Ancylothrix sp. D3o: one gene and its partner. The protein of the gene in region 1 interacts with the protein of each later gene in a pairwise test. Links are inferred from orthologs where the notes say so. Each region holds a gene or a part of one and is shown on either strand. Other genes may lie near its edges.

Region 1 (14,963 bases):
AGCGATAAACACTAGCGTGAATTTGTGGCGGACGTGGCGGAATATACTGGTAAACCAGACTCGGTTTTTTGCTGCCATTTCTGCCGATCACCGGCGGCGAAAACCCCACAATAGCCCCTCGAAACTCTGTTTTTAACATCGCAAAAATCTGTGGTTGTTCTTCCCTCAAACCCTGCAACGACAAACCCAAAGCCCTCGCCCGATGCACCGAATCAATAGGCGCCGTTGTCGCATGATAAACCACCGCATAAATTAAATTTCCTGACTCCTCATCCGTCGCCTTCACCCAACTGCCAAAAGCCGGCATCGGCGGAAAATTCAAATCCTCCGGTTCCAAACATTGCGCCAAAAATTCCATCGTCGAAGTCTCAATCACCTCCGCAAAATGATCCGGGTGACGATTCTCAGCATTAAACTGTGGGAGAGGAAGCCGCATATTTTTCTTAACCTCTAATCAATAAATGTCATTTGTCATTTGTCCGTTGTCATTTATCGTTATGTATCATTTCATTGGTCATTGATTTTAAGTTCTCAAACATGAAAAACAATACATTTTCCCAAAAAACAAATGACGCTTGACAAAGGACAAATGACAACGTACAAATTTTATTTTCCTTTACCTCGACCGGCGGTAGCATCCACCACTTCTATTTCTGAAAGGCGGAAAGTAATTAACTTATCCCAATTACCTCCTTCAAACAAAACTGCTGCCTTACCATCAGTCACTCGTTGCACTTGTCCTTGAAAATTGTAATAAATATCATCAGGATTTTTTACCCGAACTGCTGAACCTGGGAGAATCATCTTTTTTACTCCTAAATTTTCTTTTCCTAGCTTATATCATTTTAGATTTGAGATTTTATCTGTCTTTTAAACCGGCACTCTCTCCAACTTCTCAGGTACGGTGTACAGCAAACATACTCAACTTTTCCAGCCTTGCCCAAGGGGGGCAACCACTCTTAAGCGGGCAAGATGCCCGCCCCACTTATCTTAAGCCCCAGTTGCGCGGGCCGGAAAGCCAGCGATTGCCCCTCCAAAAAACAGGCATTTTAGCCGCGTAAATCTTAAGCCAAAGCCGCCATCGAAACCTTACCCGCAATGCGCTGAGCAATATCCCGTAACGCCTTTGCCGAAGCCGAGTCTGGTTGACCAACCACCACCGGCACGCCAACATCTCCGCCTTCGCGCAAATGAATTTCTATCGGCACACAACCAAGCATCGGTACACCCAACTCCTTAGCTGTTTTTTCGCCGCCACCCGACCCAAAAATATCATAATGCCGGTCAGGCATATCTGGGGGAATAAAATAACTCATATTTTCCACAATTCCCAACACCGGCACCTTTAATTGTTGGAACATTTTTAAACCTTTGCGCGAGTCGAGAAGCGCCACCGTTTGCGGAGTTGTAACAATCACAGCCCCAGCCATCGGCACCGCCTGACACAAAGTTAATTGAGCATCTCCCGTACCCGGCGGCATATCCACAATTAAATAATCTAAATCACCCCAAGTTACTTGATAAAGAAATTGCCGAATAATGCCATTTAACATCGGGCCCCGCCAAATCACCGGCTGGTCTTTATCAATTAAAAAACCCATCGAAACCATTTTTACGCCATAATTAAAAGCCGGTTCGAGGATTTCACCTTGCGGGCCGTTTTTGACAGTTATTTTTGCATTATCCAGACCCAACATAGTCGGCACATTGGGGCCGTAAATATCCGCATCAATCATCCCAACTTTTGCACCGGCAGCAGCCAAAGAAACCGCCACATTAACAGCTACCGTACTTTTACCAACGCCACCTTTACCACTAGAAATTGCCAGAATATTTTTTACCCCAGCAATACCCTGCCGGTCGGGTAAACTTTTTTGTTGAGGCGTTTCGGCAGTTACATCTACCACCACCTCTTCCACACCTGGTAATTGTTTAACCGCCCTTTGACAGTCTTCAACAATAAACTGCCGTAGCGGACAAGCCGGTGTTGTTAGTACCAGAGTAAAACTGACCTGACTGCCTGCAATTTTGACATTGCGGATCATATTTAATTCCACCAAACTTTTGCGAAGTTCGGGGTCTTGCACCGGGCGCAGCACTTCTAATACTGCACTAGAATCTAGCACCTGAGACATTGGGCGTTTTTCTCCACTCTAAGCGTATCGGGGCTACTATTTTTGCCTTTGTTCTTAATGGATCTTAACCTTAGTTTTGCTCAGTTAAGCGTTTCCCTTTGGGCATCTTGTAGTAGTGTTGGTAAATGAGAGCCAGAGTAAGTGCAATTTTGTCAATAAAACAGCTACAAAGTTGCTAAACTTCCTTCTCATTATCCGTTGCAGCAAAGCGTTTTTTGCTTGCTTTGGCACCTATCCATTCAGCAATACAAAAAAAATATTTCACTTTATGACTGTTTCTGTAACTTCTGAGGCGATTACATCCGCATCTTTGCCAGGAAAAGACTCCCGCGAACGAGTCAGCCAGTTTATGAAACAACTGCAAGACGAAATTTGCAAAGGTTTGGAGGAGTTGGACGGCCAAAGCACGTTTATTGAGGACTCTTGGGAACGCCCAGAAGGGGGCGGCGGTCGCTCTCGTGTTATTCGTGAAGGAGGAGTATTTGAGCAAGGTGGTGTTAATTTTTCAGAAGTGTGGGGCACTCAGCTACCACCGTCCATTTTGACTCAACGCCCCGAAGCAGCCGGTCACGGATTTTATGCCACCGGCACCTCTATGGTTCTACACCCCCGCAGTCCCTACATTCCTACCGTACACCTCAACTATCGTTATTTTGAAGCAGGGCCGGTCTGGTGGTTCGGCGGTGGGGCAGATTTAACCCCCTATTATGGCTTTGCCGAAGATGCAGCCCATTTTCACACAACCTTCAAAAAAGCTTGCGATAACCATCACAACGAATACTATCCAGTGTTTAAAAAGTGGTGTGATGAATACTTCTATTTAAAGCACCGCAATGAAACTCGCGGCGTAGGCGGCATCTTTTTTGACTATCAAGACGGTTTTGGTGAGCTTTATCGCGGCCCCGATCAAAACGGCCCCGCAGCCCATCACAGCCGCGAAATCGGCAGCCCTACCCCCCGCAATTGGGAAGACTTATTTGCATTTATCCAAGACTGCGGAAGGTCATTTTTACCCGCCTACCAGCCTATTGTTGAGCGCCGGCGGCAAATGGAATATGGCGAAAATGAGCGCAATTTCCAGCTATATCGTCGGGGCCGGTATGTCGAGTTTAATTTGGTTTATGACCGGGGAACGATTTTCGGCTTACAAACTAATGGCCGTACAGAATCGATTTTGATGTCTTTACCGCCTTTGGTGCGTTGGGAGTATGGCTATCAACCCGAAGCCAATAGCCGCGAAGCCGAACTTTACAACACTTTCCTTAAGCCTCAAGACTGGGCAAACTGGACACCCACTCAGCACAGCTAGGCAATTTCTGACACTTTTGGCCAGAGCGGTAAGACAAGCGAAAAAAGTCATCATAGTTTTTTTGGGGATTCGTATCGCGGGCGAATCCTCATTCGTAAATTTGGCTGTTGGATCTCGCTACATTAAGATATAAAAAGTTGTCGGTTTCGTTTACAGTTATAAGCGCGATCTGTTGCCAGATCGGCTTCAAAGTCTATCCGAAGCGAGGGGAGGGTTCGTGATTCATATAGAGCAAAAAACCCACACAACCCAAGACGGCACAACGGTTATTGTCTTGGCACCCACTGGACGCCTGGACATTACAACAGCTTGGCAATTTCGCTTAAAGTTGCAAGAGTGTATTTCCAAGCTTAGTCGCCATATCGTTGTGAATCTGGGTCAAGTGAATTTTATCGATAGTTCTGGCCTCACTTCACTGGTGGCCGGTATGCGAGATGCAGATAAGGTAAAAGGCAGTTTCCGCATTTGCAATGTCCATCCAGAAGCCAAACTGGTGTTTGAAGTCACCATGATGGATTCTGTGTTTGAGATTTTTGAAACTGAGGAGGAGGCTTTAGAGGGTGTTCCTCGTGCCAGTTAATTTGCCGGCCTTCCTGCTTTCGTTTTCGCATTGACCTCAAGGATCAAAGCGGTGATTCATGTTTTTTTAGGCTCCCTCAAGACTTTTCTATGGGTAGCTCTCGTGAAAAATCCTGGCACTTGGTAAATCGAAAGGGGCCGAGGAGTGCGCCCCAAAGCGCTTTGCCTGTGGCTGGGTCTATTCCTTTGTCATACACAAGTAATTGAGCCGGTGTCGCCTCAAAGCCGAGGGACACTTGGCGGATTTCTTCTTGATATGTAAAGCAGCAACGTGCACCTGGTCTTAAGGTGGCCTGATATTGATACTCACCGGCCTCTAAGGGTTGTTGAGTAACTTTGAGGGTACACCCAGGCAAAAATTCCATGTCATCGGGTGTCAACCGGCTCAGCAATTCGGGGTTAGCGCCAGCCCCCCGAAACGCTGCCGGATCTTTAAGTTGATGGTATTGCACTTGGACGCCGCCATCGGCAGATGGGCCAATCTCTAAGATTCTCTGCCGGTAAGGTTTATCGAGGGATACAATATTTGCCTGTTCTGCAAATAAGATGAGGCTGTTTTGAGAAAATAATTGCACCGGCAGCGGTCTTTTCCATAACCGTAGATGAACATACCAGGCCGGTTCCTCTATTGCTTGGGCTTTGTTGTCAAATTCGCCGGCTAAGTAGCCAGCCAAAGTCATTATTTCAGTAGATACAGACATCGGATTTTAGAGCCAAGGATTTTAAAGTTTAAATTTTGCCATGTTATTGCAAGTCTACCGCAAAATATAATTCAGATGCGTTAGAAAGTCTTTAAGAATAAATGATTGGAGAGATAAATAAATGTGCTTTTTATTAAAATTGCCTTAAATGCCTTGCCAAATTTGGCTTCGTAGCGACCGAACTCAAAAACAAAAATCCAGAGAAAAGTAGCCCAGATCCAATCACCTGATCCCCAAGAGCCTTGGCAAAGGTATCATTCGAGATAGAAAATAAAGATACCTTACCCTTGTAGTGTTTTAGCGTGAACAACGTCCGCACCGTTTCAGATACCAAGCGAGCTTTCTATACCATCCACACCCGCCCCATCAACTCGATCTACCGGCGGGTGGTCGAAGAATTAATGGTGGAAATGCACTTGCTTTCCGTTAACGTAGACTTTAACTACGATCCAATCTTTGCCCTGGGAGTGGTTACCAGTTTTGACCGCTTTATGCAAGGGTATGTCCCCGAACAAGATAAGCAGTCAATCTTTAATGCCATCTGTAAAGCCCTTGAGCAAGATCCCCACAAATATCGCCAAGATGCAGAGCGTTTAGAAGCCTTTGCTAAAAACGCCTCCATAGAAGAAATCATCGGCTGGTTGAGCCAAACCAACGTTCCACCAAGTGCCGGTGATCTGCAACCGCAACTCGAAGCCATTGCCCACAATTCTCGCTTTAAGTACAGCCGGTTATTTGCCATTGGTTTGTTTACTCTTCTGGAAGTGGGCAGCCCCGACTTAATTAAAGACGAAAAGCAGCGCCTAGAGGTATTGCAAAAAATTTGCCCTGCCCTCCACCTGCCCGAAGACAAAGTGCAAAAAGACCTTGATCTTTACCGTAGTAATTTAGAAAAAATGGCGCAGGCGCGAATTGTCTTAGAAGACACGCTCAAAGCAGATCGCAAAAAACGCGAAGAGCGAGCGCAAGCCGTTGGTACAACTCCACCGAGTTCTAAAGAATAGCAAGGCTACTGGTTAAAGAGTATCTGCATGAAAAAAACCCCCTTTGGGGGTTATACAAGTTTATTAATTAAGCTTTAATAGATTTCTTTGATCTAGGTCTTCGGTTTCAAAGGGTGGCGATTGTTTCTTGAAAAGGTTGGATAACTTTTTAAAATTAATCTGAGATTTTTATGGTTTTTCAATGTCAAGCAGCCCTCGTTACCCTGGCCGGTGCTAACAGTCAAAGCCTTGTGGAATTTTACCGGCAGCTTTTAAATTTAGATCCCCAGCCGCATATTCCCAATGTGTACAGCGAGTTTCAGCTTCCGGGGCTGCGATTAGGAATTTTTTGCCCTAAAAAAAGCAACGAACAAGAGTTTAGCAATCAAGCAAAAAACGGCATGAGTTTGTGTTTACAAGTAAGCGATTTAGAAGCCGCCATAAAACACTTACACAAGCTGGGATATCCGCCCCCAGGAGAGATTTTAACCGCTTCTCATGGCAGAGAAATTTATGCTTATGATCCGGCAGGAAACCGTTTAATTATCTACCAGCCTTATTCAAAATAGCAGCAGTTAAATTGATTAATAACTTCCTGTCGAAACCATTAAATGCCCAATACTAAAAAACGCAAACAATACCGCCAATAAAAAAGCAAAAGCTGCGCTGGTTTGTCTGGCTGTGGTAGAGGGAGCAAGCGACTCTCCTACCAAGATCGAAGCCGCAACACCAACAATATAACTGGCACACAGTACCAGGTACGGCCATTGAGCCTGATGAAAAAACCAGATGCCAGCCAAAACAAAAGCTAATAGCAACATTAGCAGTTCGATGAATTTAGAGGGATTTTGCTGGTTAACTACGGTCAGGGTTTGCCACCAAATTTGCCTGAGTCTCATGGGGAAAATGCAAAGCTTTTGAGTTAATGATATTTTATGAAGTTTAACATTTTTGGTCGTGGGAATGGCAGCGATTTGATTGATTAGGAAAAAAAATGAAGACAGATAAATAGGAATAAGTAATTTGTGCTACAAAAAAATCTTAAGTAGGGGGTTGGGAAAGACCGGCTAACCAAAGGTTGTGATCATCCAGACAAGCCAGCGCTTCTATCATTTCAACTTGGGGAAATTGTTCATAAAACCGGCTAACACTAAAAAAACGATCCGGCGTTGCTAAAAGTAAAACGCAGTCTGCCCACTCGCATAAACTATCATGTATTTCTGCCGGTGCGACGGGCGCCGCCACCCATAAAAGCGCCGGTTTTTGGGCTCGCAATGCCTTCGCGGCGACGGCTACAGTCATGCCGGTGGCGATGCCATCATCAACTAAAATCACTAAAGCACCTTCGGGGTTAACTTCAGGTAAGACTGGTGCAAATTGACTCATTTGAGCCTGCGCCTTTTGTTGTGCTTGCTGTAAAGCTGAGTCGCGTATTTGTGAGTTGAGCTTGCTAACAACGCGATTAGGCGACCAAACAACATCACCAGCAGCCGTGCAAGCACCAATAGCTAATTCGGGGTTTTCTTGACGGGAAATTTTTTTTGCCAAAATCACACTCAGGGGGCAACTCAGCCGGCGAGCCACCGGCACCGCCACCGGCAAGCCACCTCTAGGTAAAGCATAAACAATGGGTGGAGCAATGGAAGCCGTATCAAGCTGGTTAAAAGCATCAAACACCAACTCCGCTAACTGATTTCCGGCATCCGTCCGGTCGCAAAACAACGGCTTTTCTAGCATAAAACCCACAGCCCCCTGGCGTCTCCTGATTCTATGATGGCTGATTTTTTTGGAAATGCCTTGAGAAAAAAATATAAAAAGTAAAATTAAAAATACTATTGGTTTTTTATAGATATGTCCGACGAAAAACAGCTTAGCCTTTTTGACTTGCCGGTTAATGATGACTCTGAGGAAGTGTTGACCTCAGCGCAAACAAACTTTATCCCCAAGGATGCCAAAATTCCTATACCTGCGGGTACTTATCTCAGCATGACTCAATTGGCTAAACACTGCAATGAGTGTTACCGTTGCGAACTTGGGGCAAGTCGGACTCATGCTGTGGTAGGAAGGGGAAATCTTCAAGCTAATTTGATGATTATTGGCGAGGCGCCGGGGCAGCATGAAGATGAAACCGGCTTGCCTTTTGTGGGCAGATCCGGTCAGCTTTTAGAAAAAATTCTCGCTTCGGTTGGGTTTAATAGTGAGCAGGATATTTATATTTGTAATATCAATAAGTGCCGGCCACCAGAAAACCGTGTCCCCACGCCCCAAGAAATTGCCGCTTGTAAGCCTTATTTATTAGAGCAAATTCGTCTTGTTGACCCGAAAGTTATTTTGCTGACCGGCGCCACTTCTGTGAAAGCGCTAACCGGCAACAAAAGTGCGATCAGCAAAATTCGCGGTACTTGGATCGAATGGGAGGGCCGGTTATGTATGCCAATTTTTCACCCATCCTACTTGTTACGAAACCCTTCTCAAGAGAAAGGCAGTCCCAAGTGGTTGATGTGGCAAGATATTCAAGCGGTTCGGGCCAAATTAGATGAATTGTAGGCCACCGGCCTCTAGTTCTTTCCCTAATCATGCCGGTGGGCCAAGCCGACTCTACCTTAAGGGCCACCACGAGACTTTATCGCGGGTGGCGCTATACACTTCTTTTAAACCTTCAGGATCAATCACTCGCACCACATCATCGGAGGTATCGCTTTTGTTAGGGCTTTCAATTAAGCCTACTTGCTGCATACCTTTCAAGACTTGTTCAACGGTGCGATTATTAAGCTGGCTGGCTCTGGCGATGACTTCCACCGGCAAATCAAATAGATAAACTCCTTCTTTATCCGGTTGATTGCCTAGCGTTCGTTCTTGATAAACCAGCGCTCTCAACAAGGCAGCCACCGCTTGCGGCGGGTAAGCGCTGCAATTGAGCAAGTGATAAAGAAACTTTTCGCGCAACTCAAATAAGAGTGCGTAGCGTTGTTGAAAAATCTGGCTGTCATTATAAATAGCCTCCACAGCCGGCAAAGGAATTTTAATGGCGTTGGTTGTTTTGTAGGCTTCCACCAAACTCGGAAACGCCGTAAACACCTTTCCGTAGCTGAAAGCTAAATTTCTCATTCCAAAACACCCCCCCGGATAACTAATGGCGATGACGCGATCTAAAGGACTGCTGCGGATAATCACCGGCCCACCATTGAGCAGCAGATAAAGCGAGTCGAGGGAAGCGCCGGGGCGAAAAGCGGTGAAAACTGGCCGGCTGGAGTAAAGCTTTTCTAATTTGAGGCTGTCTGGCGGTAAATATTGGCCCAACCATTCTTTATCTAGTTCCCTGAATAAGTAATTGCTCTCAATGAGTTGTCCGAGTAAGTCTGTCTCGGCTTCTTTGGCTTTTTTTGGCATACCTAACTTTTACTCTCCTGTCTGCTTAACAGTTTTTAACTTGCGCTAGTTTGCTTGGAACCAACCGCCGAAGGAAATTTTTTATTTTAAAGGGCTGGTTTTCTAGTTTTCAAAACTGATTGATATATCGAATTTTAGCTTTTTTAAATCATGCAGATTAAATTAAATAAAACAAGGACTGATAGCTGAAAACTAGACTACATCTGATTTTCGCATGAAATCGGCCTGAGAGAAAAATTGGTTACAAATGCTACTTGCATTTAAAAACATTTAGGATACAATCGTAATAACAAACGGATTCGACTTAAAAACATCCATAAACCTCGACCTTGGCAAGGAGCCATCTATGAAGCTTGAACTCTCAAAATTTCGCCGCCGCCCCCTTCTGAAAATGACCGCGTTAATGGTCACAGGGATGGCCCTAAGTGGGCTGATTGCTGGCTGCTCAAGTGGGAGTAACCAAACAGCACAAGGAACACAAGGAACAGCAAACAAACCAGTCAAATTGACACTTGTTTCCTACGCCGTCACGGAAAAGGCTTACCAGCAAATCATTCCTAAATTTGTTGAACAGTGGAAAGCCAAAACCGGCCAAACGGTGGAGTTTGATCAAAGCTATGGTGGTTCGGGTTCGCAAACTCGTGCTGTGATTGATGGTTTAGAAGCGGATGTGGTCGCTTTGGCGTTGGCTTTAGATACGCAAAAAATTGAAAAAGCCGGTTTGATTCAACCTGGTTGGGAACAAGAATTACCTAATGATGCGATTGTGCATAAATCTGTCGCCGCCCTTGTTACGCGCGATGAAAATTTGAAAATTAACAAATGGTCTGATTTGGCAAATGACAACATTAAATTAATTACAGCTAACCCGAAAACATCAGGGGGTGCGCGGTGGAACTTTTTAGCTTTGTGGGGTTCGGTGACACAAGCGGGAGGAACAGAAGAACAAGCCCAAAGTTTTGTGGAAAGAGTGTTTAAAAATGTGCCGGTGTTGCCAAAAGATGCAAGGGAAGCAACGGACGTTTTTTATAAGCAAGGGCAAGGCAATGTTTTGATTAATTACGAAAACGAAGTTTTGCTGGCGAAGGCAGAAGGAAAAACAGCTAATTACAGCATCCCGACTGACTATAACATCTCAATTGATAGCCCGGTTGCGGTGGTGGATGCGAATGTGGATAAAAATGGGACTCGTGAAGTAGCAGAAGCGTTTGCTAAGTTTTTGTTTACTCCAGAAGCACAGCGAGAATTTGCGAAAGTTGGTTTCAGGCCGGTTGATGAAAGCGTGGCTACAGAATTTGCCGAAAAATACCCAAAAATAGATAAGCTTTTTACCGTCAAAGAGTTAGGGGATTGGAAAGAAGTGCAAAAGAAATTCTTTGATGATCAGGCGATTTTTGACAAAATGCAAGCGAAGAACGCCGGCTCAAGATAACGTTACAGACTTGTTAAGCTAAGGAGAAGTAAATATGATTGACAATCTCAGAGTATCGGCCCCCAGTTTAGAAAAAGAAAACACTGAACAACCCGAAGATAGCCGCCTAACTCAAACTCGTATTCGAGTGCAAATTCCCCGGCAATACCATCAAGAACCAGTCATCTCGTATTTAGCTTCTCACTATGGCTTGCAAGTCAACATTTTGGCGGCATTGCTAACAGCAAATTCAAAAGAATCTGGATGGTTTGAGCTTGAGTTAAGAGGTAGTTCGCAAGAAATAGATAATGCTCTCATCTATCTTTCTGATTTGAATGTGCAATTGTGGCCGCGTCAGGGAGAAGAACAAGACGGCTGGTAATTGTTGCCCCTAAATACTTAAAAATCTTAGGTGTAATGTAAACCTTTCATTTTTTCAAGGTGCTGGTTATGACAAACGGAAAGTCGTTTAAAGGAGAAGGATCGGCCCTAGTAATAGTGGCTTTAATGTTGGGGCTATTTGTGATAGGAATTCCGATAGTTTTATTTGATATCAAAAGACCCCGGAAACGAATGCTAAAAAAATTAATTCCATCCACTTTTAAATTTTAGATAAAGAGGCTTATGCTCAATTCGTTGGATCGGCCTAAACTTTGGCCAACAGTAATCGAAAAGCTGCAAACAATTTCCTGGCCTTGGACAGTAACAATAATTTACTTAATTTTCATGTTGTTGCTGCCAGTTACCGCACTTATTACGAAATCTATTACAGTTGGGCCGGCAGAATTTTGGCGGATTGCAACTTCTCCTGAAGCACTTTCTGCTTATGATGTGACGTTTTTTACTTCTTTAATTGCAGCCGCTATTAATGGGGTGATGGGGACTTTAGTTGCTTGGGTATTAGTTCGTTATGAATTTCCTGGCAAAAAGCTGATAGATGCTGCTGTTGATTTACCTTTTGCTTTGCCGACTTCGGTGGCCGGTTTGGTGTTAGCTACGCTTTATAGTGATAAAGGGTGGATTGGGCAATTTTTTACACCGTTTGGGATTAAAATTGCTTTTACCCGGTTGGGGGTTTTGGTGGCAATGCTGTTTATTTCGCTGCCGTTTGTGGTGCGGACTTTGCAGCCGGTTTTGCAAGAAATGGAAAAAGAAATAGAGGAGGCTTCTTGGTCTTTGGGTGCATCCGATTGGCAAACTTTCTGGCGTGTTAGTTTGCCTCCGTTAGTTCCTCCGATTCTCACCGGCATTGCTTTGGGTTTTTCGAGGGCAGTTGGGGAATATGGATCGGTGGTGATTATTTCTTCGAGTATTCCTTACAGGGATTTAATTGCGCCGGTGTTGATTTTTCAGCGATTAGAACAATATGATTATGCCGGTGCAACGGTGATCGGAACAGTTTTGTTATTGGTGTCATTGGCGATGCTTTTAGTTATCAATGGATTGCAACAGTGGGGACGTCGTTATGCAGGGTAGTCTTAAATCTTTCCCCAGAAATACTAGAGGCGAAAGTCAGAAAATATCAGCCAAAAGTATTTTGATTGGCGTGGCAATTGTCTATTTAATGCTTGTCTTGTTTATTCCTGCTGTAGCGGTTTTTTATGAAGCATTCCACAACGGTTTTCAGCAGTTTGTAGAGGCTACGAGTAAGCGAGAATTTCAGCACGCATTGCAAATGACGCTCACCATTGCTGCGATTGCGGTTCCATTAAATACAATTTTTGGATTATGTGCGGCTTGGGTGATTGCGCGTAATCAATTTCGCGGTCGTGCATTTTTAATGAGTATTGTGGATTTGCCCTTTGCAATTTCGCCAGTGGTGGCCGGTTTGATGATTGTTTTGCTTTATGGGCGCAATGGTTGGTTCGGGCCTATTCTCAATTCAATCAACATAAAAATTATTTACGCTTTGCCGGGGATGTTGATTGCTACAATGTTTGTAACTTTGCCCTTTGTCGCACGAGAAGTGATCCCAGTTTTAGAAGAAATTGGGCCGGAACAAGAAGAAGCGGCGAGGACTTTGGGAGCCAAAGATTGGGAGATTTTTTGGCGGGTTACTATCCCTAATATCCGCTGGGGTTTACTCTACGGAGTCTTGCTAACCAACGCAAGAGCGATGGGAGAATTTGGGGCAATTTCGGTGGTTTCAGGGGGAATTGCTGGCCGAACTCTCACTCTTCCTTCTTTCGTAGAACACGCCTACAAAAATTATCAAACTGAGGCTGCTTTTGGCGCTGCTGCTATTCTGGCTTTGCTGGCAGTAGTAACTTTAGTTCTGAAGGAAATTTTAGAACGACGCACGCACCACAAGCATTCGACGCACTAATTGGTTTACTTGTTAATTGTTTGTCAAAGATTAAGGATTTTTTTGGGAGGATTGTTGTGAGTATTTTAGTTAAAGATGTCTGCAAAGATTTTGGAGATTTTAAGGCTTTAGATAAAGTCAGTTTGAATGTTAAAGAAAATACTTTAGTGGCTTTGTTGGGGCCGTCAGGTTCAGGAAAATCAACGCTGTTAAGGGTGATTGCCGGCCTAGAACAACCCGACACTGGTGCAATTATTATTAATGGACAAGATAGCACGTTTTTAGATGTTCGCCGTCGCAATATTGGTTTTGTTTTTCAACACTATGCTTTGTTTAAGCATTTAACGGTTCGTCAAAACATCGCCTTTGGTTTAGAAATCCGTAAACGTTCCAAGCCGGAAATTAAACGAGAAGTCGAAGAATTGTTAGATTTAATTCAACTGGGTGGATTAGGAAATCGCTATCCATCGCAACTTTCTGGCGGCCAAAGACAACGGGTGGCTTTAGCGCGAGCTTTGGCCGTTAAACCGCAGGTGTTGTTATTAGATGAACCCTTCGGCGCTTTGGATGCAAAAGTGAGAAAAGAGTTGCGTGCGTGGTTACGCCGGCTGCATGATGAAGTTCATGTGACGAGTGTTTTTGTGACGCATGATCAAGAGGAAGCAATGGAGGTAGCAGATGAGATTGTGGTGATGAATCAAGGACGTATTGAACAGGTAGGAACACCGGCAGAAATTTATGATAATCCGGCGACACCTTTTGTGATGAAATTTATCGGGCCGGTGAATGTTTTACCGAGTAGCACACGGTTATTCCGAGATAATAAAATTGAATCGATGCAGAGTGAAGTTTTTGTACGTCCTCACGATATTGTTGTGCAGAGTTATTCTGATAATGCAACTGTGCCGGCAACAATTAAGCGCATTACTCATTTAGGCTGGGAAATTCAATTAGAATTAATGTTGATGGATGAGCAAATTATTGTTGCACATTTGAACCGAGAACAGTTTGCAGAGTTGGCACCGCAGGCCGGTCAGGAAGTGTTTATTAAGCCAAAAGATGCGCGGTCTTTTCCAGGTTTAGCCGGTAAGGTTTATCAGGCTTCTTAAGTTCTTCTAAATTGGGTTGGGTTTGTCTACCCAACCTACTTTTTTTATTCCTGTAAAAATATATTGGCAGATAAAACCGGCCCCCCAATCCCTTCACTAAATCGGAAAATCCCCCCCAATTCCCCATAAATGCTATCTCGCTGCGGCGAAGAAAGTTTATTTATGGGGTTCTGGGGGCTTTTTTTGTAATATAATAAACCGTGCAAAATTATAAAAATCAATAAATTTATGCAGGTGTGCCTTGTTACCGGCGGGAATTCAGGTGTGGGTTTAATGACATCTGCGGGTTTAGCTAAATTAGGAAATCATGTTTTTATTGCTTCTCGTTCCGAAATAAAAGCCGCAAAAGCTATATCTTATCTTCGCCAAACAACCGGCAACCCCAACATAGAATTTTTACCTTTAAACCTTGCTTCTTTAGAGTCCGTTCGTCACTGTGTAAAGCTGTTTTTAGACAGAAATTTACCCTTACACATTTTAGTTAATAATGCCGGGATATTCGACGGGAGAGGAGTCACAAAAGAAGGATTTGAGTTAATTTGGGGTACAAACTATTTAGGGCATTTTTTGCTGACTTACTTGTTATTAGATAAATTACAAGAATCAGCGCCTAGTCGAATTGTTATGGTTTCCTCAGATTTAGCTTTAAAACCGGCCCGCATAAGCTGGGATTTATTTGTTAAACCAACTCCTTTAAATTTTATCGAGTTATATAATCAATCTAAGCTTTGTTTATTGCTTTTAACTCGCCATCTTTCTCAAAACTTAACCAATGTAACAGTTAATGCAGTTCATCCGGGGTTTGTGCAATCTAATATTACGATTGGCCATCGTTTAAGCAAATATTTAGGGTTAGGAATTAGTCCCCAAAAGGGTGCATATAGTAGTTTGTTATGTGCAACTTCTCCTGAATTCGAGTTAATAACGGGTAAATTTTTAGATAAAAAAGGCAAGGAAATAAACTTGCCATTATTAGCACAAAACAATGATTTATGTCAAGAGTTATGGGAAAAAAGTTTACGCTGGACCGGGGCCGGTGGA
Region 2 (15,056 bases), on another replicon or contig:
CCTCATGTTTTTGGCGATGTAACTGTCAACTCTGTGGAAGAAGTGCGGCAAAATTGGGAAGAAATTAAAGCCTCAGAAAAAAGCGAGCCTGCTTTACCTCCTTTGAGTGCTAAATTTAGCAAGTATGCTCGCACATTCCCCCCGTTAATGGCCGGCATGAAAATTTCTGAAAAAGCCGCCGCTGTTGGGTTTGAATGGGATAATGTCGAGGGAGTTTGGGCAAAACTGCATGAAGAACTAGAAGAGTTTAAATATGCGGTTGAACATGAAACAAAAGAACAACAACAATCGGAATTAGGCGATATTTTGTTTTCTTTGATCAACTTAGGCCGGTGGCATAATTTAGACCCAAGTGCTGCCTTACAAGACACCAATCAAAAATTTATTGCTCGCTTTTCCCAAGTTGAAACTTTTGCAGACCGGCCCCTCACAGAGTACAGCATCGAAGAATTAGAGGAATTGTGGAGGAAAGCCAAAAAGTTAATCGCTCAACAAAAACAAATGAAAGAAAAGCAAATATGATAAAATCGATATAAACATTGCTAAATACAATTTTCAATTTGTGAAAACCGATCCAATCTTCTACCGGCTATTTCAACTTTTCCCCAGCGCCTTATTAGAATTGATAGGGCGAGATCCGGCAGAAGCAAACGTTTATGAATTTACCTCTGTAGAAGTCAAACAGCTTGCCTTTCGTTTGGATGGATTATTTTTGCCGGCCACAGAAAGCCCAGAATTTCCCATCTATTTTGTAGAAGTGCAATTTTACAAAGAAAATGACTTCTACTTTCGCTTTTTTGGAGAAATTTTTCTCTATCTGGCGCAATACAAACCAAAAAGAAATCCTTGGTACGCTGTTGTCATTTATCCCACAAGGGATATGGAAGCAGAAGAAACCTTACAATATGGCATTCTTTTAGAAAGTCAGCGTGTAAGGCGGGTGTATTTGGATGAGTTAGAAGAATTGCCAGAAAATTCGATAGGTTTGGGAATTGTAAAATTAGTGATGACACCGGCAGAAAACACAACAGAACAAGCACGACAATTAATTGACCAGACAAGACAACAGTTAGCCGGTGAAGATATCCAGCGGGATGTCTTAGAATTGTTAGAAAGGGTTCTTGTCTATAAATTGCCACAGTTAAGCACACAGGAGCTTGAGCAAATGTTCACTTTAGAAGACTTAAAAAAGACCAGGGTTTACCAGGAAGTCCGGGCCGAAGTCCAGGTAGAAAATGTGCAGCGTTTGCTTCAGATTGGCCTGAGTTTAGACCAAATTGCTCTAGGATTAGATTTGCCAATTGAAGAAGTAAGAAAAATCGCTGAACAATCTCAATCTTAGCTTGTTTAGGTTGGGAGTAGCTTAACTATTAAGAGCATTTCCCAACCTGTAAATTTTACATAACTTGCCGGCCAAACAGTTACGATACCTCAGAAAAACTCATTTTTTTTCTTAAAAAAGAGCCGGGGCTACAAAACCTAAAAAAATAAACCCAACCCCCATAACCAACTTCCAAAAACGCGGATAACTGTTATACGTTTTCCCCGTATCTGTTTTAATTTTCAGCAAATCAACCCAAGGGCCAACCCCCCGCCGAAACCAACCAATTGCACTCACTTCTTCCCCAATCAAACTACTCGCAAGACCAGTACCAAAAAAGAAATTACCAACCGGCCCTAACCAAGAAGCATACCGCAAATACATCAAGCCTGTTTTATCTTTAATCTTCAGATCCGAACCGGCAATATATCCCGCATCTCCGCGTCCAATTAACTCCCCATCAAGCTGTACAAATTTGCCCCGCAATAAACTAGCATAGGGGTCAGACATCAAAGTTAAAACATCAGACTTTGGTGCAAGCGGCGGTTGCGGAAACATGAACGCCGCCTTAATAATCATTCCCAAGCCAATACCGGTAAACCACAACCAGAAAAACACCTTAAAATTGCCAGCCACAAACAACATTATCAACCCTAGTGCAAACCCAATAACCGCCACCAAAAAATCCGATTTAAACAGCAACAAATCTAAAGCAAAATCTCCGTAAAGTCGTTTCTTGCTCAACTTTTTGCCTTCTCGCACCACGCGAGCCATGTCAAATTCTGTTTCTAAACCTAACTGTTCCGCATAAGTTGTTAAGGCACGAATTCTTTTTCCTGTCAAGGGATGCGTTGAATTTAACTCCACCCACCAACCCCAAGGATTAAACATATCCCACAAGAAAACTTTACCAATTTGGGCCGGTTGTGCTGCAATACGATAAGCTGTTCCCGAAGTAGCTGCTGCCTTGGGATCATAAATTCCTAAAGCACGAGTTCCTTCAATTAATTGACTCGGTTCTTTTGCTTTTTGCCCTTCTTCTACAATGCCATAAGCAATTTTAATCAAAGCCCGCGATAACCCATTAGGATTGCCGGTGACTTCTGCTGCAAAACGATCTGCAAAATATTCCCGTGTCCGCGATAAGTACAGCGTTAAATACGTTCCTATCAAATAAAAAAAGTAGGCCATTGTTGCAGCCGTCTCAATACTATCTCGGATTTTTTTGTTGTCGATATAATTCTTCAACCGGCGCCCATAACTGTACACCAAATAAGTAATCTGTACCAGCGTTGCAGCCAAGGTCATCACGGCAAAATCCCAATGCACAATATGACCTAATTCGTGTGCGTAAACCGTCGCTATTTCGTCATCATCTAAGTAAGTAAATAATCCCTTACTAACCACCAGACGAGCCGTATTTGGCAAAGACCCATAAGTAAAAGCTGTTGGATTTTCGTCATCAATAATTCCTAATCGCGGTTGCTGGAGTTTTTTGTTTTGACAAACTTGGCGAATTACTTTAGCCGTCTCAGGGCTTTTTCGCTCAATTTCTGATAAATTTACCCAGCGCGTTCCATAAAGCCAATTTTGCGCTAAATCCATCAAAATCGGCGATAAGAAAAACATCACTGCATTGAAAACAATTGTAACTATAATTGCTAGTCCTAAACCCATTGAAGGATTATTACTTTGCCAAATAAGACCCAAATTCAAAAACAGCACCAAAACCATGCCAAAAAGCAACGACAGGGTAACACCACTCGCTAGTCCTAAACTGCCGGCAAACCCCACCATTGCCAGTTTGACACTTATTTTTGCGGCCCGTCCCGCCTTGGCAAAGCGATTTGTGTTTTCTGGTTGAGATATTTGCGAATTTTCTGCCGGCAGGCCGGTTTTTGGTTTCTTTAAAGAGGGAAGTGTTTGTTGTACCCAACTTTGAACTAAAGGATTTTGATTTTGTTGGAGTTGCTCACACAAAGCAAGCGCTTTTTCTAAATGGCCGGTGCGCTGATAAGCTTTTACTAGCCACATTTGGGCCTGGGAATAATCTTGAGAGTTGCTATCTTCACAAAGCTGTAAATATTCTTCCAACAGCGGAATCGCTTCCACATAACGCCGCTGTTTGATTGCTATATTTCCAGCCTGAAAAAGTTCGCCGGCTTGTTTTTTTGCTGGAGTTGCCGATTTTACTGTGGTTGACAACACCGCTGCTATTTTTTCTACCCAACTTTTTACCTGTGGGTTTTCATAAGTTGCCATTTGCTGACAAATTTCTAATGCCTTTTCTGGCTGTTTGTAGCCCTGATACGCCTTCACCAACCACATCTGCGCTTGAATGTAATCTTTTGAACGGGTATCCGCGCAACTCTGACAAAACATTTCCAGATGTTCAATAGCCTCAAAATAGCGTTTTTGACTTGCAGCTTCTATTCCTGCTGTCAATGTGACCGAATTGGGAGACATAAGCATTGCCTCAGTTTACAACTTTATAGAATCTTCGAGGTGAAAATTCCTGATTACGATAATAAAAGTTCCCTATTTGAGAATTTAAATATCACAGCGATTCCAAAAATTTAAAATTCTTAATATTCTCTCTCCAAAAAATAATCCTTTGTCGGCTCTGAACTCAATCCCCCCAAATTACCTAATTTTAAGGGAGAATAGGGGGAGTGAGGGGGATAAACTTTTGCTAGAAAAAAGTTAAGGCATTTTCTCGCGGAAAATCTCTAAAACTGCATCGTGAATCGCGCCATTACTGACGATAACTCCCTGATTATTCATCATTTTTACAGCCTCGGAAAAATTCAGGGCAATTCCGTACATATCGGTGACGCGACCCCCAGCTTCTTCTACTACAATAGCCCCCGCTGCATGATCCCAAATATTCTCTCGATAGTTCGGTGTTTTTGGAGAAGGTAAACGCATATAAAGTGCTGCCATTCCACAGGCAACTGCGCCATATTTTGCCTGCGAATCCATCCGCACGGAAGCTGATGTAAATCCTACTGCTTGTGCTACTGCATTTTGCCGGTCTTGATCGCCATGTGCTGCTTCTACACTCTCAACAAATCGCATATTTGTAACATCATCCACACTCACAACTTTGATGGGACGCAACTCGCCACCGGCCAAAGGCATCATTTCTGCACCTTCGCCACGCACCGCCACAAATAACGCCCCAACTTCGCCGGAATCAAGCTTGAAGGCGGGACAGGCCAAAACTCCAACCTTGACATCACCGGCCTCTACCAGCGCCAAGGCGACGGCATACTGGTCTTGCCGCAAAAAGCCTTTGGTGCCATCAATCGGGTCAAGTGTCCAAAAACGCGGCGCTACTTTGCCATTGCCTCGGTCGATCCAGTCGAGCACTTGTTCCGAGGTGGCATCAGGTAGGATTTCTTTAACATAGTTTGTTACTTTTGTCAAGTTTTCTGCCATTGCCGGCTCACGGAGTTGAGCGGCGTCTTCTTCTCCGACGATGGGATCTTCTGGGAAGGCTTCGCTGACGGCTTTGCAAATGATGGCTTGTGAGCCATAGTCTGCCACTGTGACGGGGCTTTTGTCGCTTTTTTCAATCGCGGGGGGTATGGCGGCGCGGACTTGTTCGCAGAGTTTGGCGGCGCTGATGGCGGCATCAATGGCGATTTGTTTTTCTTTTTGGTAGGACATGGATTTTTTTTTGAAGGTTGTTTTGAGGCTGATATTTTAGACTACTTTAGTGTGGGGTTTTTTTTTCAAGGCAAGGACGCAGATGTTGGCTATTAGGCCCACAGAGGCTTGTTTGAGTTTTTTAGATTGATGTTTAAGGCTTTGCTTAACGGGTTTTTTTTGGTGTCAGAAAGGTTTAAAATTAGGAAATAAGTTAATTTTTGCTGATGTTTTTGAATTATGACGGCGATTGAATTGGCTATTCCTTCTCTTGTGGAAATTGGGCGAGTTACTCGTGACAGCGCACGTCTGCTTGGGGTGCTTTCTTCTGAGGCAAAAAATGCCGCGCTTGAGGCAATTGCTGCTAGTTTGGAGGCTGAGGCGGAGGCGATTTTAGCAGCAAATGCGGCAGATTGTGAGGCGGCTGTTGCCGAAGGTATTGCTAAGCCGCTTTATAATCGTTTGAAATTAGATGAGACAAAATTAAAGGCTGCGATAGCCGGTGTGCGCGATGTAGGGCGTTTAAGTGAGCCTATCGGAGAAATTCAAATTAAGCGCGAGTTAGATGAGGGTTTAATTCTTAAACGGGTAACTTGTCCTTTGGGTGTTTTGGGGGTGATTTTTGAGGCGCGTCCTGATGCCGTGATTCAAATTACGAGTTTGGCAATTAAGTCTGGTAATGGTGTTATTTTGAAGGGCGGAAAAGAGGCTTTGCGTTCTTGTCAAGCAATTGTGAAGGCAATTCACGATGGGTTAAAAAATACGGATGTACCGGCAAATGCTGTGCAATTGTTGACGACAAGGGAGGAAACTTTGGGGTTGTTGCAGTTGGATCAGTATGTGGATTTGATTATTCCTAGAGGTTCTAATTCTTTTGTGCGGTTTGTTCAAGATAATACTCGGATTCCTGTTTTGGGTCATGCGGAAGGAATTTGTCATCTTTATGTTGATAAATTGGCGGATATAGAGAAAGCTGTGCCGGTGACGGTGGATTCTAAAACGCAGTATCCAGCGGCTTGTAATGCTATTGAAACGCTGTTAGTTAACCGGGAAATTGCAGCGAAGTTTTTGCCTTTGGTTGCTGAGGCTTTGCGAGAGCAAAAGGTAGAATTGCGGGGGGATGAGGCTACTTGTGAATTTATCGATGCTGTGCCGGCTTCTCAGGAAGATTGGATGACAGAATATAGCGATTTAATTTTGGCTATTAAAGTGGTGGATTCTGTTGAGGAGGCAATTAAGCATATTAATACTTATGGCTCAAAACATACAGAGGCAATTGTTACCGAAAATGCCGAAATTGCTAAGAAGTTTTTAGCCGAAGTTGATGCGGCGGGGGTTTATCATAATTGTTCGACGCGCTTTGCTGATGGCTTCCGTTATGGTTTTGGTGCCGAAGTGGGAATTAGTACACAACAAATGCCTCCCAGGGGGCCGGTGGGTTTGGAAGGTTTGGTAACTTATAAATATCAGGTGGTAGGTGCCGGTCATATTGTCGCTACCTATGCCGGTAAGGATGCTAAACCTTTTACTCATAAGGATTTGTAAAAATCGATTTTTTTAACCCGGTTACTTTTAAAAAACCGGGTTTTTTTGTAATATAATAATCAAGGCTATAAAAAAACACCGGCCCGCTTGAGGAAACAACAAAATGGCAAGAACCGAAACAATAGAAATACTATCCAGCCGCGAATTAGACAAAATGCGGACGGCGGGAAGATTGGCGGCGGAATTGTTGGCGCATCTTGAACCAATGGTTAAACCAGGAGTTAGCACCCTCGAACTTAATGACGAGGCAGAACGTTGGACAAAAGCTCATGGTGCAACGAGCGCACCCTTGGGTTATAAAGGTTATCCCAAGTCGATTTGTACGAGTGTTAATGAAGTGATTTGTCACGGTATCCCAAACGCTAAAGAAGTTCTTAAAGATGGGGATATTATTAATATTGATGTTACGCCTTTAGTTGATGGTTATCATGGCGATACATCAAAAACTTTTTTTGTCGGTACGCCTTCACCTTTGGCGAAAAAATTGGTAGAGGTGACGGAAAAATGTTTGATGTTGGGAATAGCAGAAGTTAAACCGGGTGCTCGCACCGGCGATATTGGGGCGGCAATTCAAGAGTATGCTGAGGCAATGGGTTTTTCTGTGGTGCGGGATTTTTCGGGTCATGGTGTCCACCGCGTTTTTCACACCGCGCCGGAGATTTTACACTTTGGAAAACGCGGTACTGGAAAACGTTTTCGTGCGGGGATGGTTTTTACGATTGAACCGATGATTAATGAGGGTACTTGGGAGGCAGAAGTTCAGGCGGATGGTTGGACGGCTTTAACAAAAGATCGCAAGCTTTCTGCTCAATTTGAGCATACGGTGGCGGTGACGGAAGATGGTGTGGAAATTTTGACTTTGTTGCCTTAAAATTGGTAGGTTGGGTTTAGCAACCCAACCTACATAAGTTTAGTTTGGCGAAAAATTATGGATTGTATAAAGCTTACCGATATTCGTTGTTATGGTTACACCGGCTATCTGCCAGAAGAACAAGTTTTAGGGCAATGGTTTGAGGTCGATTTGACTTTATGGTTAGATTTAAGGGCGGCTGGAAAAAGTGATGCAATTGAGGATACTTTGGATTATCGTAAGGTGATTTCAACCACGAAAAATATAGTAAAAAATTCCAAATTTGCCTTAATTGAAAGGCTGGCTGAGGCGATTGCTGAGGCGATTTTGGAGTTTGCTGAGGTTGAAAAAATACAGGTTTGTATGACTAAGCCGGCTGCGCCTATTCCTGATTTTGGCGGGAAAATTACGGTGGAAATTTTGCGAGAAAAATAAGGGGAAAAAAGGCTGACAAGTTGCCGGCCTTTTTTCGTAGGTCAATTTTTAATCATCAGGGGTGCTTGATGTGGCGCTATCATCTTGCATCCAAGCGAGGCATTTTTGCATTTGTTGACGCATTGTTTCTGGGTTTGAATGATACCGGCGTCCGTGTCCGGGGAGTACCCATTCAAAGTTATATTCAGCTAATTTTTGCATTGATTTAATTTGTTCGGGCCAGGAATACCAGCAATAGCGGCGAAAGGCATAAAGTTGGTGCAAATAAGTTGACCAAGCGAGATGATCGCCGGTGAAAAGAAATTTGTTTTTGTAAAGCAAAACGGTGTGCCCTTTGCTGTGTCCTGGTACGGGAATAATTAATACATCTGGCAAAAATTCCACCGTCTCATTTCCGCTTAATTGCATTTCGACATCGCGGGTGTCGGCTGTAATATCGTCTTTATGCAATATTCTTTGGCAGTTAAAATGTGCTTTAAATTTGGCGTGATCGGCTACATCATCTCTGTGGGTGAGGTACATATAACGCACTCCTCCCATTGCTTCTAAACGTTTTACTAATGGCGCTGTAAATCGCGGGGAATCAATTAAAATATTGGCTTGATCGTGTACCATTAAGTAGCTGGCTGCGGCAAAGGAATCTTGGGAATGATAGCCGCAATGGTAAACATTTTCTTCGACTAAAAGGGGGAGGGTTTCTTGGGCTTTTTTGATGTCTTTTGGCTTTTCAATTGTGCCGATGGATGCGGTGGGACAAGATAAAAGCGCTTGCATGGCTTGCAGTCTTTCAAGTTGGCTGGCCGGCTGGTTATAGACTGCGGACTGTTCATTTTCTCTGTGGAAAGTGGCCGGTGCCATCCACCGGCAAGTATCGCAGTCAATACAGGTATTATCTACATAAAAGTCGCCGGAAATATTTTCTGGCCGGCGTTGTTGTAATGTTGCCATATTTTTTTTCTAATAAAATTTTATTTTAACGCTTTCCCCTCCTGCCTGTAGGGGCAACCACAGCCAGCGTTTGTTTCGCTTCCTGTAGGGGGAATTGCCTACAGGAGGATTTTAGGTCTGACTAAAATTAGTTGTGAGTTTCGAGAAAAATTCGGATGGTTTCTAAGGCTTTGCAGAAGGTTTAATAATATTTAAAATCGCCTTTAGCATCGACAATAAAAGTTTCATTTTTGGTTTTTTAGTCTAGCGTTTTGATGCGAGATTAAAAAAGAGGGATTTTTCTAGGTGTTCGTATTCTCTCTAGGGGCCGTTTTTTGCTTCCCAGGTTGGGGGATCTTGGTTGAATGCGCTATAGTTTTCGCTGTATTCCTCAAGCATTTTTTCGATGCGGGTAATATCCATTTCCCTATCCGTTGAGTAGGTTTTCGGGAATTTATTGTAAAACTTGTTGGAGAGTTTTTAACATCAAATAGGCAGAAGTGGCGCCGGGATCTTGATGGCCGATACTTCTTTCTCCTAAATAAGTTGCCCGTCCTTTTTTGGCGATTAAGGGGATGGTATTTTTCATGCCTTGTTCGGCTGCAATGACGGCTTCTTTTAAGGCTTCAAGGGTGTTATTTCCTTCAGAGATGGCTTTTGTGAAGGTTTGAGAGGCTGGTTGTAGGGTATCTAACATTGTTTTCTCTCCCAAGTTGGCTTTGCCGCGTTCTCTGACTCCAGAAAGGCCGGTTTCTAAGAGTTTTGCTGTGTCTTCTGGGGTTAATTCTGAGAGACCGGTGACTGCATTACTTGCGCGTAAAAAAAAGGTTCCATACAAAGCACCGCTTGCTCCGCCTACGCTTGAAATAAGAGTCATGCTAACAGCTTTTAAGATGTTGCTGATATCTTTTTCAGCGAGGGTGGGAAGCTGAGTTAAAACTTTTTGGAAACCGCGATTCATGTTAATGCCGTGATCGGCATCTCCAATGGCGGCATCGAGTTCTGTGAGGTAGTCTTTATTTTGCTCGATAACGGTTGCGTAGGTTTGCAACCATTGGAGAATTTGCTGTTTTGTAGTCATGCTTTTAAACTCCCCAGCGCAAGCTGGCTGTTTTCACCGGCGCATCCCAAAGTTTGATCATTTCTTCATCTAATTTTAGCAAAGTTATTGAGACTCCTTGCATTTCTAAGGAAGTGATGTAAGGGCCGATTAAGTTGCGGATAATTGTGATGTTTTTCTTTTCACAAATTTGGGCTAATTGGCGATAGATGATATAGAGTTCGGAAAGGGGAGTTCCACCCATGCTGTTGACAAATGCTAAGACAGAATCACCCGATTGAAAAGGCGGGGTTGTTAATTCTAATTCTTCCCATTCTTGGCTTTCTAAATTCAATTCGCGGATGGTGCGTATGTAGGGGGGATCTTCGAGAATGGAAAAAGTTAACATTTCGCTTATTTGATCGGCGGTTTTGATTTCCATGCGTTGCCGGCCTGGTTCGCCGTGTATGCCTATGCCAAATTCTATTTCATTGTCTGCTAATTCAAAGGTGGGGCTACCTTTGGCGGGAACGGTGCAGGATGTAAGGGCAATTCCGATGCTGCGTCCGTTGAGGTTTACTTTGCGGCAAAGGTTGGCAAGTTGTTGTAAATTGTAGCCTTTTTCGGCACCGGCACCGCAGATTTTTTCTGCTAAAACAGTTGTGCCAACTCCGCGCCGGCCTTGGGTATATAAACTGTCTTTTACGGCGCAATCATCATCGATTAAAATGTTGATCATGGGGAGGTTTTCGGAGGAGGCAATTTCGGCTGCCATCTCGAAGTTCATCACATCGCCGCTATAGTTTTTAACGATGTTTAAAACGCCGTTGCCGCTGTTAACTTTTTTGGCTGCTTCTAACATTTGATCGGGGGTGGGGGAGGTGAAGATTTCACCCGGACAGGCGGCATCTAACATTCCCATTCCAACAAAGCCGGTGTGCATGGGTTCGTGTCCGCTACCGCCGCCAGAAATGAGGGCGACTTTGTTTTGAATGGGGGCATCTTTGCGGTAGACAAAGGTGGGATCAAAGTTAATTTTGATGAGGTCGGGGTGTGCTAATGCCATGCCTTCAAGGCTTTCGCGGACGACATTTTCGGGAGAGTTGATGAGTTTTTTCATGGTTTAGTAATCGCCATAATTGATGAGGAGGTTAACAGTAAAAGGTAAGAGTTAAGTTAATTTTTTTCCACCCAAACTGTAACGGCTGCATTGGCAATTAACATTTCATTATTTTTATCATTTAGCCCTTCAATTGCCCGCCCTTGAACCACCATGCCGCCTTGCTCAACTTTTAGGGTTTTTTGACCAAAAGGTAAGACTGCCAAAACTTCATCTTCTCGCACTTGTTCGGGATAGGGGACTGCAACTTGTACCTCTACGATCATTTGATTTGGATGGCTTAATCCTGCGACTTCCCAAATTCCAAGTAAGGCGTTATTTGCTATCGCATTGCGGACGGCTCTTGCGGCTGCAACCGTCGGTTCTTGTCCGTGCTGATCAATTCCCATTCCCATTTCAATGATAAAGCATTTGCGTGCCATAGTCACCTCTTTTTTTTTGATTTTTCTAGTTTAGTTTGAGTTCAAATTATAAGCAATTTTGGGCAACAAATAGAGCTTTTAAAAAAGTCATTCGACCCAGAAAAGACTGCCAACATATTCGCGTACTGCCGCTGCTGAATCCAACTCTAACACATCTTGAGCAATAATCTCGGCTTCTGCCATACTTAACTCGGAAATTATTTTTTTCACTTCCGAAATCATCGACACATTGACGCTCAATTCATCCACTCCTAATCCTAATAAAATTGGAATAGCTAAAGCAGACGATGCTAACTCTCCACAAACTCCGACCCAAATTCCGCTTTCTTTTGCGGCTTTTACGGTTTGTTGAATCATTCGCAAGACTGCCGGTGAAAAGCCATCTGCAAGCGTCGCCACTTTGGGATTATTTCGATCCGCTGCCATCACATATTGGCTTAGATCATTGGTGCCAATACTAAAAAAATTAACCTCGCCTGCTAACCGTTCGGCCATCGCCACCGCCGCCGGCACTTCTATCATTATCCCCACTTCTATTTTTTCATTAAAAACGATTTTTTCTTGCCGTAATTCGGTCATTGTTTCGGCTAAAATTTCTTTGGCGGCGAGAATTTCCATAACTTGCGAAATCATGGGAAACATGACCTTAACTGCATACCGGTCACTCACCCGTAAAATTGCCCGTAGCTGAGTTTTAAATAATTCGGGATGCTCTAATAAAACCCGAATTCCTCGCCATCCTAGAAACGGATTTGTTTCGGGGGTGAAATTTACATAAGGCAAGGGTTTATCTCCGCCAATATCTAAGGTTCTGATAATCAAAGGATAAGGGGCAATTGCTTTAGCAATGTCTTCGTATATTTTGACTTGTTCGGCTTCTTTTGGGGCCGTTTGTTTGTTAAAATAAAGAAATTCACTCCGCAATAAACCTATGCCATCAGCACCGGCCAGCCCTGCCATTTTTGCTTCTTCTATTCCGCAAATATTCGCCATGACTTCTATTAACCGGCCATCGCGGGTAAGGGTGGGTTCATTGGCTCTGGTATTTGAGAGCAATTGCGGCAATTCGTTATCTTTTTCAAGTTGCAATTCTTCTAGCTGTGTCGCGTCAGGATTGATAAAAACTTCGCCGGTTTCTCCATTTAAAGCAAGAATTGTACCTGGTTCTAAACTTAATAATTCTGGGCCGACAGCCATCACGGCGGGAATGCGAAGAGAACGGGCTAAAATTGCCGCGTGAGAAGTCGCTCCACCGGCAGAGGTACAAATTCCCAAAACTTTTTTGAGGTCAAGTTGTACGGTTTCCGAAGGGCTGAGATCCGGGGCAATTAAAATAACAGCTTCTTCTAATTGAGGCGTTTGATTTTCTACCCCTGTCAACAATCGCAAAACTCGTTCTCCGACATCCACCACATCGGCGCCACGAGCTTGAAAATAGGGGTCTTTTATGCTGTTATAATCGTAAATTGTTTCATCGATAACTGTTTTCCAAGCCGCCGCCGCACTATACTTATCTTGAAAAATTAATCGCCTGGTTGTTTCTAACAAAATTGGGTCCTCTAAATAAAGTAAATGGGCGGCAAATATTGCCGATTCTTGTTGGCCGGTTGGGGCCAAAGTTTTTTGCCACAAACTTTCTAAGTCATTTTTGGCTGTAGAAATCGCCTGTTGTAAATTTTCCCATTCTCCTAAAGAATTTTCTGCTTTTTGCTCGATTTTAAAATGAAGAAATGGCTGGTATAAAAACACCGGCCCAATAGCAATGCCCGGAGAGGCCGGTGTGCCGCGTAAATTGCCTAATAATGCCTTTTCTTCTGCTTTTTCTTCTGTTTTGCTCTCCGGCGAAGTTGTGGGTATTGAAAGCACTTCTTCCCCAAAATTTGAGGCAATTAAGGCTTGCAATGCACTCAAAGCTTCACCGGCATCAACGCCGACAGCGGAAATCAAAATTTTATCACCTTGCCTTACCCCCAAGGTAATGACTTGATTGATGCTTTTTGCATTGACGCTGTTGCTATTCTGGCTAATATTTTTGAGGGTAATTTCACATTCAAAACGGTTCGTCATCGTTACTAACTGGGCTGCCGGTCGAGCGTGTAATCCCATCAAATTTTGAATCGTAAATTCTCTGGTTTCTCTCAGTTGCCCGTTATTTTCTAAAGGGGAAATTGCAGAAAATTTCTGTAAATTAACCCCTAAGAATTGCGCTTTAGCAAGCATTGCTCCCCGTGCTTCTAGCAAAACTTTTTCGATATCTCCACCGGCAGAAGCAGCCACCACCGCCGCCATCGTTCCTTCCACCAATGGAGCCTCACATAACCGGACGTTTGATCGCTTTTCTTCTGATAGAAACTCCAGCGCCATTTCCGCACTCATTAAAGCGCTTCCTAAATCCATCAAAACTACCACCCCACCCCCATCCCAAACTGACTCAATTGCTTGATAAACTTGCATAGCATCAGTACCCAATGGATTATCAGGATCATCAATGCCGGCAGCAACCGCCAGTCGCACACGACCTTGAGCCATTTGATTTGCAAGCTCTTGGACACCTTCAGCCAGCTTTTTACTGTGAGATACGATAACAATTCCTATCATTTTTTTGTAATTTCTGTAACGAAACGAAAGTTAAAATTGAAAAGCTTTCCTCACCCCAACGGACAGCCACTGGCAGCCCCAGCTTGTTTGTGCTGTTGCTTCCCATTTATAATTTAAAATCTACCTTGTAAAATTGATATCAGCCGCTCAAATTTTAAGGAGAATATTCTGAACACCTCCGATTTTGCCCTCATTCCCGCCGCTCCCGATGGCTTTAAATCGGGTTTCACCGCGATTATCGGACGTCCTAACGTTGGCAAATCTACCCTGATGAACCAGCTTGTCGGACAAAAAATCGCTATTACATCGCCCGTAGCCCAAACAACTCGTAATCGCTTGCAAGGCATTTTAACAACTCCAGAAGCGCAAATTATTTTTGTTGATACTCCGGGGATTCATAAACCTCACCACCAACTCGGAGAAGTGCTGGTAAAAAATGCTCAAAGTGCGATTCATTCAGTTGATGTGGTTTTGTTTTTAGTGGATGGTTCTGTGCCTTCTGGTGGGGGTGATCGCTACATTGTTGATATTCTCAAAAATGTGCAAACGCCGGTGATTTTTGGATTAAATAAATGTGATCAACAACCTCCAGATTTTCAAGGCATTGATGAGAGTTATCAGCAAATTATCGCGGGCAAAGATTGGCCTGTTATGAAATTTTCTGCCCTCACCGGCGAAGGGATCAAAACTCTCGAAAAATCCCTGAGCGAATATCTCGAACCGGGCCCCTATTATTATCCCCCAGATTTAGTTACAGATCAACCGGAACGTTTCATTATGGGTGAGTTAATTCGTGAGCAAATTTTGCTGCTTACCCGCGAAGAAGTCCCCCACTCGGTTGCTGTTATTATTGAGCGGGTGGAAGAAAGTACAGATATTACTCGTGTTTTGGCGACGATTTGTGTTGAGCGAGATTCGCAAAAAGGAATTCTGATCGGCAAAGGGGGAACAATGTTAAAAACAATTGGCACGGCTGCTCGCCAACAAATGCAAAAATTAATTGAGGGAAAAGTTTATTTAGAATTGTTTGTAAAAGTGCAACCAAAATGGCGACAATCTCGCAATAAGTTAAGTGAATTGGGATATCGAGTTGAAGAGTAAATGTCATAGTCAAAGTAGGGGCCGGTGTGCGCTCCCGTACTTTGTCA

What was found.
Region 2: the proteins of NG798_RS13140 (region 1) and NG798_RS21730 interact in binary tests that used the Escherichia coli proteins (3 or more experiments, as listed by UniProt). The link is inferred for Ancylothrix sp. D3o from one-to-one orthologs.

The regions. Positions count from the first base shown.
Region 1 is NZ_JAMXEX010000006.1:51,246-66,208, reverse strand. Bases 12,008-14,906 are described here. They hold NG798_RS13140 (sulfate/molybdate ABC transporter ATP-binding protein), read left to right. Parts: upstream 12,008-12,890; coding sequence 12,891-13,922; downstream 13,923-14,906. Other genes in these bases: NG798_RS13135 (SDR family NAD(P)-dependent oxidoreductase), read left to right, coding at 14,151-14,906; cysW (sulfate ABC transporter permease subunit CysW), read left to right, coding at 12,008-12,834. In the rest of the region: NG798_RS13220 (HAS-barrel domain-containing protein), read right to left, coding at 1-436; NG798_RS13215 (NAD(P)H dehydrogenase subunit NdhS), read right to left, coding at 607-804; NG798_RS13210 (Mrp/NBP35 family ATP-binding protein), read right to left, coding at 1,065-2,135; hemF (oxygen-dependent coproporphyrinogen oxidase), read left to right, coding at 2,404-3,444; NG798_RS13200 (STAS domain-containing protein), read left to right, coding at 3,662-4,024; NG798_RS13195 (chromophore lyase CpcT/CpeT), read right to left, coding at 4,101-4,724; psb29 (photosystem II biogenesis protein Psp29), read left to right, coding at 5,027-5,728; NG798_RS13185 (VOC family protein), read left to right, coding at 5,899-6,276; NG798_RS13180 (hypothetical protein), read right to left, coding at 6,292-6,528; NG798_RS13175 (phosphoribosyltransferase), read right to left, coding at 6,749-7,444; NG798_RS13170 (uracil-DNA glycosylase family protein), read left to right, coding at 7,559-8,254; NG798_RS13165 (Crp/Fnr family transcriptional regulator), read right to left, coding at 8,306-9,097; NG798_RS13160 (sulfate ABC transporter substrate-binding protein), read left to right, coding at 9,444-10,529; NG798_RS13155 (NIL domain-containing protein), read left to right, coding at 10,564-10,890; sulfate ABC transporter permease subunit CysT, read left to right, coding at 11,133-11,984; more of cysW, read left to right, coding at 11,974-12,007; more of NG798_RS13135, read left to right, coding at 14,907-14,963. UniProt on the Escherichia coli protein: Part of the ABC transporter complex CysAWTP involved in sulfate/thiosulfate import. Responsible for energy coupling to the transport system.
Region 2 is NZ_JAMXEX010000017.1:5,424-20,479, reverse strand. The notes cover bases 4,373-7,364. They hold NG798_RS21730 (glutamate-5-semialdehyde dehydrogenase), read left to right. Parts: upstream 4,373-5,212; coding sequence 5,213-6,517; downstream 6,518-7,364. Other genes in these bases: map (type I methionyl aminopeptidase), read left to right, coding at 6,621-7,364; NG798_RS21735 (3'(2'),5'-bisphosphate nucleotidase), read right to left, coding at 4,373-4,993. Outside these bases: mazG (nucleoside triphosphate pyrophosphohydrolase), read left to right, coding at 1-522; NG798_RS21745 (Rpn family recombination-promoting nuclease/putative transposase), read left to right, coding at 563-1,342; NG798_RS21740 (zinc metalloprotease HtpX), read right to left, coding at 1,454-3,787; more of NG798_RS21735, read right to left, coding at 4,025-4,372; more of map, read left to right, coding at 7,365-7,388; folB (dihydroneopterin aldolase), read left to right, coding at 7,446-7,802; NG798_RS21715 (MBL fold metallo-hydrolase), read right to left, coding at 7,851-8,750; dihydroxyacetone kinase subunit DhaL, read right to left, coding at 9,184-9,810; dihydroxyacetone kinase subunit DhaK, read right to left, coding at 9,815-10,888; NG798_RS21700 (Lin0512 family protein), read right to left, coding at 10,945-11,310; ptsP (phosphoenolpyruvate--protein phosphotransferase), read right to left, coding at 11,398-13,908; GTPase Era, read left to right, coding at 14,077-15,009. UniProt on the Escherichia coli protein: Catalyzes the NADPH-dependent reduction of L-glutamate 5-phosphate into L-glutamate 5-semialdehyde and phosphate. The product spontaneously undergoes cyclization to form 1-pyrroline-5-carboxylate.